3 regions of the Streptomyces sp. NPDC088733 genome follow, and region 2 is predicted to be linked to each of the others. Evidence: riboswitches for the same ligand, from Rfam matches in the RefSeq annotation. Region 2 holds a riboswitch; each other region holds the start of a gene.
The links. A riboswitch is a leader RNA that binds a small molecule or an ion and turns the genes downstream of it on or off. The one in region 2 is predicted to bind cobalamin.
Positions count from the first base shown of each region.

Region 1: another riboswitch for cobalamin. It lies ahead of ACIP64_RS03540 (HoxN/HupN/NixA family nickel/cobalt transporter); the one in region 2 lies ahead of metE (5-methyltetrahydropteroyltriglutamate--homocysteine S-methyltransferase).
Region 3: another riboswitch for cobalamin. It lies ahead of ACIP64_RS01480 (ribonucleoside-diphosphate reductase subunit alpha); the one in region 2 lies ahead of metE (5-methyltetrahydropteroyltriglutamate--homocysteine S-methyltransferase).

Region 1 covers NZ_JBIVLH010000002.1:38,533-41,770, forward strand. Annotated here, with positions in the region: gene ACIP64_RS03535 (PepSY-associated TM helix domain-containing protein) at 1-659, shown strand, start outside; gene ACIP64_RS03540 (HoxN/HupN/NixA family nickel/cobalt transporter) at 732-1,841, opposite strand; cobalamin riboswitch at 1,869-2,070, opposite strand; gene ACIP64_RS03545 (ArsR/SmtB family transcription factor) at 2,159-2,536, shown strand; gene ACIP64_RS03550 (superoxide dismutase) at 2,689-3,238, opposite strand, start outside.
Region 2 covers NZ_JBIVLH010000002.1:281,759-284,996, forward strand. Annotated here, with positions in the region: gene metE (5-methyltetrahydropteroyltriglutamate--homocysteine S-methyltransferase) at 1-1,209, opposite strand, end outside; cobalamin riboswitch at 1,393-1,540, opposite strand; gene ACIP64_RS04670 (hypothetical protein) at 1,657-2,130, opposite strand; gene ACIP64_RS04675 (alpha/beta hydrolase) at 2,131-2,832, shown strand; gene ACIP64_RS04680 (acyltransferase) at 2,905-3,238, opposite strand, start outside.
Region 3 covers NZ_JBIVLH010000001.1:331,081-334,318, forward strand. Annotated here, with positions in the region: gene ACIP64_RS01475 (helix-turn-helix domain-containing protein) at 268-1,239, opposite strand; cobalamin riboswitch at 1,507-1,648, shown strand; gene ACIP64_RS01480 (ribonucleoside-diphosphate reductase subunit alpha) at 1,776-3,238, shown strand, end outside.

The sequences.
Region 1 (3,238 bases), 240 kb from region 2:
GGCATGCGCCCGCGCTGGCCACCGCCCTGCCGGGCGGGCCGGACGCAGGCGAGGGCGGGCCCGCGGGGCACGCCGGACACGGCACGGGCGCCGGCCCGGCGCCGGCCGACCCAGCCGACTTTGACACGGTCCTCGCGGTCGCCCGCGAGGCGGGGCTCGGTGGCCGGGTGGAGCTGACGCCGCCCGCCGATGCGACGAGTGCGTGGACCGTGGCCCAGGACGACGACCTCTGGCCGGTCCACTACGACCAGGTCGCCGTCGACGCCGCCAAGGGCGAGGTCACCTCGGAGAGCCGCTGGGTCGACTACCCACTGCCGGCCAAGCTCAGCAAACTCGGCGTCCAGGGCCACATGGGCCTGCTGTTCGGCATCGTCAACCAGATCCTGCTGGCGCTGGTCGCGGTCGGCCTGATCTCCGTCATCGTGTGGGGCTACCGCATGTGGTGGCAGCGCCGCCCCACGCGTGGCGACCGCACGGCGGCCCTCGGGAAGGCCCCCGCACGAGGGGCGTGGCGACAACTCCCGCTGCCGGTGCTGATCATCGGCGTCCCGGCCGTCGCCGCGCTCGGCTGGGCCCTGCCTCTGCTGGGCATCACGCTGATCGCGTTCCTCTTCTACGACATGGCGTTCGGGCTCTACCTGCGGCGCCCCGCCCCCTGACGTCGCAGCGAGCGAAGGTGCCTCCGGGTCGGGCACACCACTGTGCCCGACCCGGAGGCCACCGAAAGAGCGTCAGACGCTCCCCGCAGTTCGCGCAGCCCAGCGATCCTCGACCTTGGCGACGCGCCAGTACGCGATCGCGATGGCCCACACGACGACGAAGAGGCCGACGATCACGTAGCCGACGTTGTCGAGATCGAGGCCGGCGACCCAGCCCGTGACCCCGTCCGTCATGTCGAGCTTGTCGTGCAGGACCCCGACAAGCTCGATGGTGCCGATGACGAAAGCGACGGCGATGGACAGACCGGTGATGGTGAGGTTGTAGTAGACCTTGCGCACGGGGTTGGAGAACGCCCACTGGTAGGCGAAGTTCATGAACGTCCCGTCGAGGGTGTCGAACAGGCTCATCCCGGCGGCGAACAGCAGCGGCAGGCACAGGATCGCGTACCAGGGCAGACCGGCGGCGGCCCCGCTGCCCGCCATCACCATCAGCGCGACCTCGGTGGCGGTGTCGAACCCGAGCCCGAAGAGGAAGCCGAGTGGGTACATCTGCCCGGGACGCGTGATGGAGCGGGTGAGCCTGCCGAGGACGCGATTCATGAACCCCCTCGATTCCAGGTGGGTTTCGAGCTCGCGTTCGTCGAAGAAACCCGTGCGCATCTTCTTGAAGACCCGCAGTATGCCCAGGAGGGCGACGAGGTTCAGCACGGCGATGAGATAGAGGAACGTGCCGGAAACGGTGGTTCCGACCACGCCCAGCGCCTGGTGCGTTCCGGAGTCCTCGTCTGCCAGGGTGCCTGCCAGACGGGCGCCGCCGGCGACCAGCGCCGCCAGGACCACCACGACGCTGGAATGCCCGAGGGCGAACCAGAAGCCCACCGACACCGGGCGTTTGCCGTCCGCCATGAGCTTGCGCGTGGTGTTGTCGATGGCGGCGATGTGGTCGGCGTCGAAGGCGTGCCGCATTCCGAGGGTGTAGGCGGTGATACCGAGGCCGAGCCCGAAAGCCTCGGAACCGACCCGGTAGTCGTTCGGTGTCACCAGCAGGAACAGGACGCCGAAAGCGACCACGTGCAACGCGGCGATCACGGCCATCAGGGCCGCGGTGCGGAGCGTGTCCTCGCGCCGCCAGCGGAACGGCCCGGCGGACGGGACGGACGGGACGGATGGGGGCAGGGTCATGCGGTCACGCTCCAGCACCTCGTGGATCAACTCGTGAGATGCCGCGGCCGGTCTCCTGGCTTACGGGCGAAGCGCGCCCGCCCCTGCCTTCCCGGCCTGTGAGGACCAGTGGCACCGCCGAAGCGGAAGGGGCGGGAACTACCCGATCACAGTGGCGAGGGCCGCCCCGGACTGAGCCTTGCATCGGCTGTCACCGGTCTTCCCGAGCACCACGGCGCCATCACCCTAGGAGCGCGGGCTCTCCGCCTGCAAGGCTGCACAGGTGCAAAGACGCACAGGTATTCAAGATCACATCCTCGGCTGCCAGGATGGCGCCCATGCACCTTGTTCCCGCCGAGCGGGCGGGCCACCGAACCATTGACGGCCACCGTGTCTGCGACGCTGTCGCGGCCATTGGAGAACCTGGGCATGTACGGGCCTGGGCGGATCGATTCTCGCTGCTCGCCGACCCGGGCCGCCTCGCCCTGCTGCTGGCTCTCCGGACGGCGGGCCCGATAGCGGTCACCGACCTGGCCGTCGCCACGGGCATGACGGACACGGCGGTCTCCCAGGCCCTGCGGCTGCTGCGGGCCGCCGGCATCGTCACCGGTGACCGACAGGGCCGGATCGTCCGCTACCGCATCGTGGACGACATGACCGGGCAACTGCTGGGACACTGCGCGGACCCTCAGGGAGACGGGGCCGCCGACATGTGACGTTGCCGTCGCCCGCCGGCCGACGACGAGCTGGTTGACACCCGGCGCCTGCGAGACCCCTTCGGTGGACCGAGATCGGGACGGGCAGGTGAGCCCGGCGGGCCCCACCGGCCCCGCACACCGTGCGGGCGGGGCCGGATGCGCGTCAGCCGTCAGGCGCCGGAGGCGGTCTTCGCGGCGGTGAAGCGCGCGGTGACGTCGGTCCAGTTGACGAGGTCCCAGAGCTTGGTGACGTAGTCGGGGCGGACGTTCTTGTACTGCAGGTAGTACGCGTGCTCCCAGGCGTCGAAGACCAGGAGCGGGGTCGTGCCCTGGCCGACGTTGCCGTGGTGGTCGTAGACCTGCTCGACGATCAGGCGCTTGCCGAGGGGTTCCCATGCCAGGACGCCCCATCCGGAGCCCTGGACGGAGGCCGTGGCGACGGTGAGCTGCTTCTTGAAGGCCTCGAAGCCGCCGAGGTGCTCGTCAATGGCGTCGGCCAGGGCGCCGTCCGGGCGGTCACCGCCGTCCGGGGAGAGGTTCTGCCAGAAGATCGAGTGCAGGACGTGGCCGGAGAGGTTGAACGCGAAGGTCTTCTCCAGCCCGACCAGGCCGGTGGGGGTGAGGGCGTCCTTGTCGCGGGCCTCCGCGATCTGCTCCAAGGTGTCGTTGGCGCCCTTGACGTAGGCGGCGTGGTGCTTGGCGTGGTGGAGCTCCAGGATC
Region 2 (3,238 bases):
GTGGGTGATGGGCGACGAGGCGCGGGACGCCAGGGCGGCGCGGTTGGCGGCGAGTTCCCCGGCGATGGCGCCGGTCCCCCGGCTCAGCCCCTTGGCGAGGGTGACGACCTCCGCCGTCTTCTGCCGGGCGAAGGCCAGCCAGCGCAGGATCTGCGGGTCGATGTCGCGCTCGGCCGCCGTGTCGAGCGGCACGTGCAGCAGGGAGCACGAGGCGGCCACGTCGACCCGGCCGGCCAGTCCCAGCAGCGTGCCGAGGGTGGCGAGGGACTTCTCCAGGTCGTTGACCCAGATGTTGCGTCCGTCCACGACACCGGCCACCAGGCGCTTGCCGGGCAGGCCGCCCACCGCGGCGAGCGCGTCGAGGTTGGCGGCGGCCGCCCCGGTGAAGTCGAGCGCGAGCCCGTCCACCGGTGCCTTGGCGAGTACCGGCAGGGCCTCGCCGAGCCGGTCGAAGTAGGAGGCCACCAGGAGCCTCGGCCGGTCCTCGACAGCGCCGAGGCGCCCGTACGCCCGCTCCGAGGCGCCGAGTTCGGCGGCGGTCCGGTCCTGCACGAGCGCCGGCTCGTCGAGCTGCGCCCAGCCGGCCCCCGCGGCACGCAGATCGGCCAGGACCTCCGCGTACACCGGCAGCAGCCGGTCGAGGAGGGAGAGCGGCTCGAAGTCCGCGGGGACGCCGGGGGCGGGCTTGGCGAGCAGGAGGTAGGTCACGGGGCCGACGAGGACCGGCCGGGGCGCGAGGCCGAGGGCGAGGGCCTCCTTGACCGCCCCGACCTGCCGGGACGAGTCGGCCGCGAACACGGTGTCCGGACCGAGCTCGGGGACCAGGTAGTGGTAGTTGGTGTCGAACCACTTCGTCATTTCGAGCGGTGCCGTGTCCTGGGTGCCGCGCGCCATCGCGAAGTAGCCGTCGAGCGGGTCGGCGGCCACGGCCCCCCGGTGCCGCGCGGGGACGGCGCCCACCATCACGGTCGTGTCGAGGACGTGGTCGTAGTACGAGAAGTCGCCGGTCGGTACTTCGTGCACGCCGGCCTCGGCGAGCCGCCGCCAGTTCGCGCGGCGCAGTTCGGCGGCGGTGGCCCGGAGGGCGTCGGCGGTGACCCGGCCCTTCCAGTACCCCTCGACGGCCTTCTTCAGCTCCCGGTTGCCGCCCTGGCGGGGGTAGCCGTACACGGTGGGCCGTGCTGCCGCGGCTGCGGACTTGGTGGTCACGGAGATCTCCTTCGCGAGATGAATCCCTGAGATCCCGGGGACGGGTCGAGAGCGCGAAGGCGACGCAGACCGGCGGCCGGAACACGCGCGGCGGGGCGCGGTCATCCGCCAGGTATGTACGCCGACCCGCCCTCGAGGTCACCGGGATGTCCGCGCGCGTTCGGTCGCGCACGGGCAGCGGGCAGGTCTTCGGACTCGCGGGCACGCCTGCCGGGGGCAGACACCTACTGGCCGTCGCTTCCCAGACCCGGCCGGGCCCAGTGCGTATGACGGCGCTCGTTCCCACTCACCGCTGCGGGGCAGTCCCGGATTCCCACCGGGTTCCCTCTTACGACGCGTCCCGCCTGGCGGACGGGGGCGAACCAGCTGCGTCCGCCAGCCTACGGCTCCGGGGGCCGCCATGGGCGGCGGTGCCCGTATTCCGGGACGGCGGGTCGCGGCAGCGGATCAGCGGTGGGACAGCCTCCGCCGTCGGCGCAACGCCCGTTCCAGCAGCACGACGTTGACGATCGCGGCGCACGTCAGCAGCACCACGTTCAGCGTCGTGCTGCCGAGGCTCAGCCAATCGGCCTCCTCACCGCCCGGCCCGGCCACGGGGGACCAGATCCCGCCGACCGCGGAGAGCGCCGCATAGCCCCCGTACATCGCCGGCAGCGCCACGGCCCCCGCGGGCAGGGTCAGCGCGACCGCGAGCAGGTAGTAGACGGCCTGCTCGTGGACGGCCCCCGCCACGGCGAGGCCCCCGATCAGCACGACGTACGCCGCCGCGGCAGCTCTCCCCACCCTGCGCTTCATGTCCGCCCCCAGCGTGCGCGCTTCGGCCTCCGGCCATGCTAGGGCGTGCATCGGAGATGCATCACTGACGGGCTCTCCGATGTCCAGGATCATCTTCTTCGGCACGTCGATCCGGGGGGTGGTCAAGTGACCAGCGCAGTTGTGGTTCACGGCTTGTACCACCAGCCGGAGCACTTCCTCCGGGTTGCCGAGGGTCTGCGGGCTGTCGGCGTGAACGTGGTCGCTCCCGAACTGCATCGAGGCTCGTTGGCCGCGGACACGGCGGCGGTGCAGGCCGCCGTTGACGCGCTGGAGGCGCCTCCCTTGGTGCTGGGCCACTCCTACGGAGGGTCCGTGATCACTGGTCTGCATGGAGTCGAGCGTTTGGTGTATCTGGCGGCCTTCGTGCCGGATGCGGGTGAGAGCGCGGCGGGCTTGGGCGGCGCCTCCAGCCAGTTGAAGGCCGCAATCGAGCCCCAGAACGACGGTTCTACCCGCCTTGAACCAAGCGGGGCCGTGGACGCGCTGTACGCGGATTGCCCCGAGCACCTGGCCGCTTGGGCAGTGGGACTGCTTCGACCCCAGGCGGCGGGCTGCGGTCGAGGAGTCCCGGAACGCCAAAGCTGGAAACATGCCCCTTCCACCTATGTCGTGTGCGCGAAGGACCGAGCCATCGATCCCGGACTCCAGCACGTCATGGCCGCGCGCTGCGACTCCGTCCGCGAGTGGCAGACCGGGCACTCGCCGTTCGTGGGGCGGCCGGAGCTGGTCGTCGACCTGCTTCTGGAGTTGCTAGACGCCCCAGACGCACCGGCCCGGGCAGACCCGGGGATCACAGCCAGTCGTTGATGGCGGCGATGAGGACGGTCGCCGCGCGGCGGCTGTCAACGAGCGGCAGTCACCAGCACATTGGAGTCGCCTCTAGGGCCGCATCCCGAACAGGAAGCGGGTCGCCCGCGTGCGGCGGACCAGGAGCTCGTACGCGGTGAGGGTGAGGACGAGGGCGATCACCACGAGCACGGCGTACTCGACCAGGATCGGCGCGGACCAGCCGGTCACGAAGTAGGCGACGGCGACCACGATCGGCTGGTGCAGGACGTACAGCGGCAGCACGGCCGCGGCGAGATAGCCGTAGAGGCGCCGGCGCGTCGTCGGGGCCGGGTGCGGGGTCGCACGCGGTCGCTTGAGCCGCCGACGGTCGAGGAGGCCCGGGATGGCGACCACCAGGCACCATCCGGCCGCGCCGAACAGCGCC
Region 3 (3,238 bases), on a different contig from region 2:
CGCGGGCCGCCGCCCTGGGACGGGGCGGCGGCCCGTCGTCACGCGGTACGCGCCCGCTCGGGCCGCCGGAAGGCACGGCGGCAGGCCTGCGAGGAGCGCGACCGCGCCTCGGTGGCCGCCCGCCGGTGGGGCGTCGTCCTCACCCTGGTCCTATGGACCCTCAAGGCGCCCGAGGACGTGGACGAGACGGCCCGGCGGGACCACACCGCCGACGCCGGCGACCCCGGCGGTGGCCGCCCGCCCAGGGACAGGGCGACGGCCCCGTCGTCACGCGGTACGCGCCCGCTCGGGCCGCCGGAAGGCACGGCGGTAGGCCTGCGGGGTGGTCCCCACCCAGCGCGCGAAGTGGTGGCGCAGCGTCGCCGCGTTGCCGAAGCCGGCGCGGAGCGCGACCGCGTCCACCGTCGCGTCGGTGGCCTCCAGCAACTCCCGGGCCAGCAGCACCCGCTGACCCAGCAGCCAGCGGTAGGGCGTCGTCCCGGTCTCCTGCTGGAAGCGGCGGGCGAAGGTGCGCGGCGACATGTGGGCGCGGGCCGCGAGCTCGTCCACGCTCACCTCGCGGTCCAGGTGGCGTTCCATCCAGCCGAGTACCTCGCCCACGGTGTCGCATTGGGTGCGCGGCAACGGCCGCTCGATGTACTGCGCCTGGCCGCCCTCGCGGTGCGGCGGCACCACCATGCGCCGCGCTATCGCGTTGGCCACGTCGCTGCCCTGCTCCTTGCGGACCAGGTGCAGGCAGGCGTCGATCCCGGCGGCGGTGCCGGCCGAGGTGATCACCGGGTCCTCGTCCACGTAGAGCACGTCGGGCTCCACGCGGGCCCGCGGGTAACGGGCCGCCAGTTCCTCCGCGTGCCGCCAGTGCGCCGCGCAGCGGCGGCCGTCCAGCAGGCCCGCGGCCGCCAGCACGAAGACGCCCGAGCACACACTGAGCACGCGCGCACCGCGCTCCACCGTGCGGTTCAGCGCCCGCAGCAGCTCCGGCGGGTACTCCCGGCGCACATAGGAGTCGCCGGCCGGCACGGCCACGAGGTCGGCCTCCTCCAGCCGTTCCAGCCCGTGCGAGGTGCCGATGGTGAACCCGCCCGGGGAGGTCAGCGTGGGGCCCTCCGCGGAGGCCACGGCGAAGTCGTACGCCGGCAGCCCGTCGGCCGATCTGTCGAGCCCGAACACCTCGCAGACCACGCCCAGTTCGAAGGGATGGACGCCGTCGAGCAGCACCACGGCCACGTTCTGCAGCATGCGCCCAGCATGGCAGAGGCACGGCAGAGGCGTGGCAGGATTTCGAGGGAGTACGTCAGTCCTGCCACTCCCGGCGGGGGCCGGCGAGGAGCACAGTCGAGGGCATGGAAACGCTTCTCGCCACCGCCACCGCACTGGTCTTCTTCCTCCTCCTGGCGCTCGCCGCCCTGACCGGACACGTCCACGACTCCCGGGACGGCCACGACTGGCACGCGTGAACCGGGCAATCCGTGACCGCTCCGACACAACATCTGGTGGCGCCATGGGCAGGCGCCACTAGATGTATGCTCGACTCCGCTGTCGCCGCAGGGGAAGCCGGTGGGAATCCGGGACTGCCCCGCAACGGTGTGCGGGCGCCTCGGAGGCATGCCCGCGAGTCCGAGTACCTGCCGACGGCACCGTCCGGCGCGCCGTCCGGACGGTGAAGTGTCCGGGCCTCGCGGGTTGGGCCGGCGGACGCGCCGCGGGCATGCCCTGCCCTGCGTGCGCCCCGTCCCTCCCTCCCGCGTCGTCGCCGTTCGAGGGAGAGAGCACACGTGACCATCGCGCCCGCAGCACCCGCCACCGCATCGGACCCCGCCTCACCGGGAACCGAGTTGCTGAGCTCCTTGACGGAGCTGACCGCAGACCTCCCCGACACCGACCCCGGCCGGGTCGCCGCCGCCGCGCTGCGCGGCCGCAGCGCCGCGGCGGACGAGGCGGAACTGCGGGCGCTGGCCACCGAGGCCGCCGCCGGACTGATCTCGGAGGACCCCCAGTACTCCCGCCTCGCCGCCCGGCTGCTGACGGTCGCCGTCGCCGAGGAGGCGGCCGGCCAGGGAGCCGTGTCCTTCTCCGCGTCCATCGCCGTCGGCCACCGCGAGGGCCTGATCGCCGACGGCACCGCCGAGTTCGTGGCCACCCACGCCGCCCGACTGGACGGCCTGGTCGACGCCGCCCTCGCCGGCCGCGCCGACGACCGCTTCGGCTACTTCGGCCTGCGCACCCTGCACAGCCGCTACCTGCTGCGCCACCCGATCACCCGTCAGGTCATCGAGACCCCGCAGCACTTCATGCTCCGCGTGGCCTGCGGACTCGCCGAGGACCACACCACCCGCGCCCTCGACGAGGTCGCCGCGCTCTACGGCCTGATGAGCCGGCTGGACTACCTGCCCAGCTCCCCCACGCTCTTCAACTCCGGCACCCGGCACCCGCAGATGTCCTCCTGCTACCTGCTGGACTCCCCGCTGGACGAGCTGGACTCCCTCTACGACCGCTACCACCAGGTCGCCCGGCTGTCGAAGCACGCCGGCGGCATCGGCCTGTCGTACTCCCGTATCCGCTCCCGCGGTTCGCTGATCCGCGGCACCAACGGCCACTCCAACGGCATCGTCCCGTTCCTGCGCACCCTCGACGCCTCCGTCGCCGCCGTCAACCAGGGCGGCCGCCGCAAGGGCGCGGCCTGCGTCTACCTGGAGACCTGGCACGCGGACATCGAGGAGTTCCTGGAACTGCGCGACAACACCGGTGAGGAGGCGCGCCGCACCCACAACCTCAACCTGGCGCACTGGATCCCGGACGAGTTCATGCGCCGCGTCGACGCCGACGGCGACTGGTCGCTGTTCTCCCCCTCCGACACGCCCGAACTGGTCGACCTGTGGGGCGAGGAGTTCGACACCGCCTACCGCAAGGCCGAGGCGGCCGGCCTGGCCCGCAAGACCCTCCCGGCCCGCGAGCTGTACGGCCGCATGATGCGCACCCTCGCGCAGACCGGCAACGGCTGGATGACCTTCAAGGACGCCTCCAACCGCACCGCCAACCAGACCGCCGAGCCCGGCCGGGTCATCCACTCCTCCAACCTCTGCACGGAGATCCTGGAGGTCACGAACGACGGCGAGACCGCGGTCTGCAACCTCGGTTCGGTCAACCTCGGCGCGTTCGTCGGTGAGGACGGCTCGCTCGACTGGGAACGGCTGGACGCCACCGTCCGCACCGCCGTGACCTTCCTCGACCGCGTCGT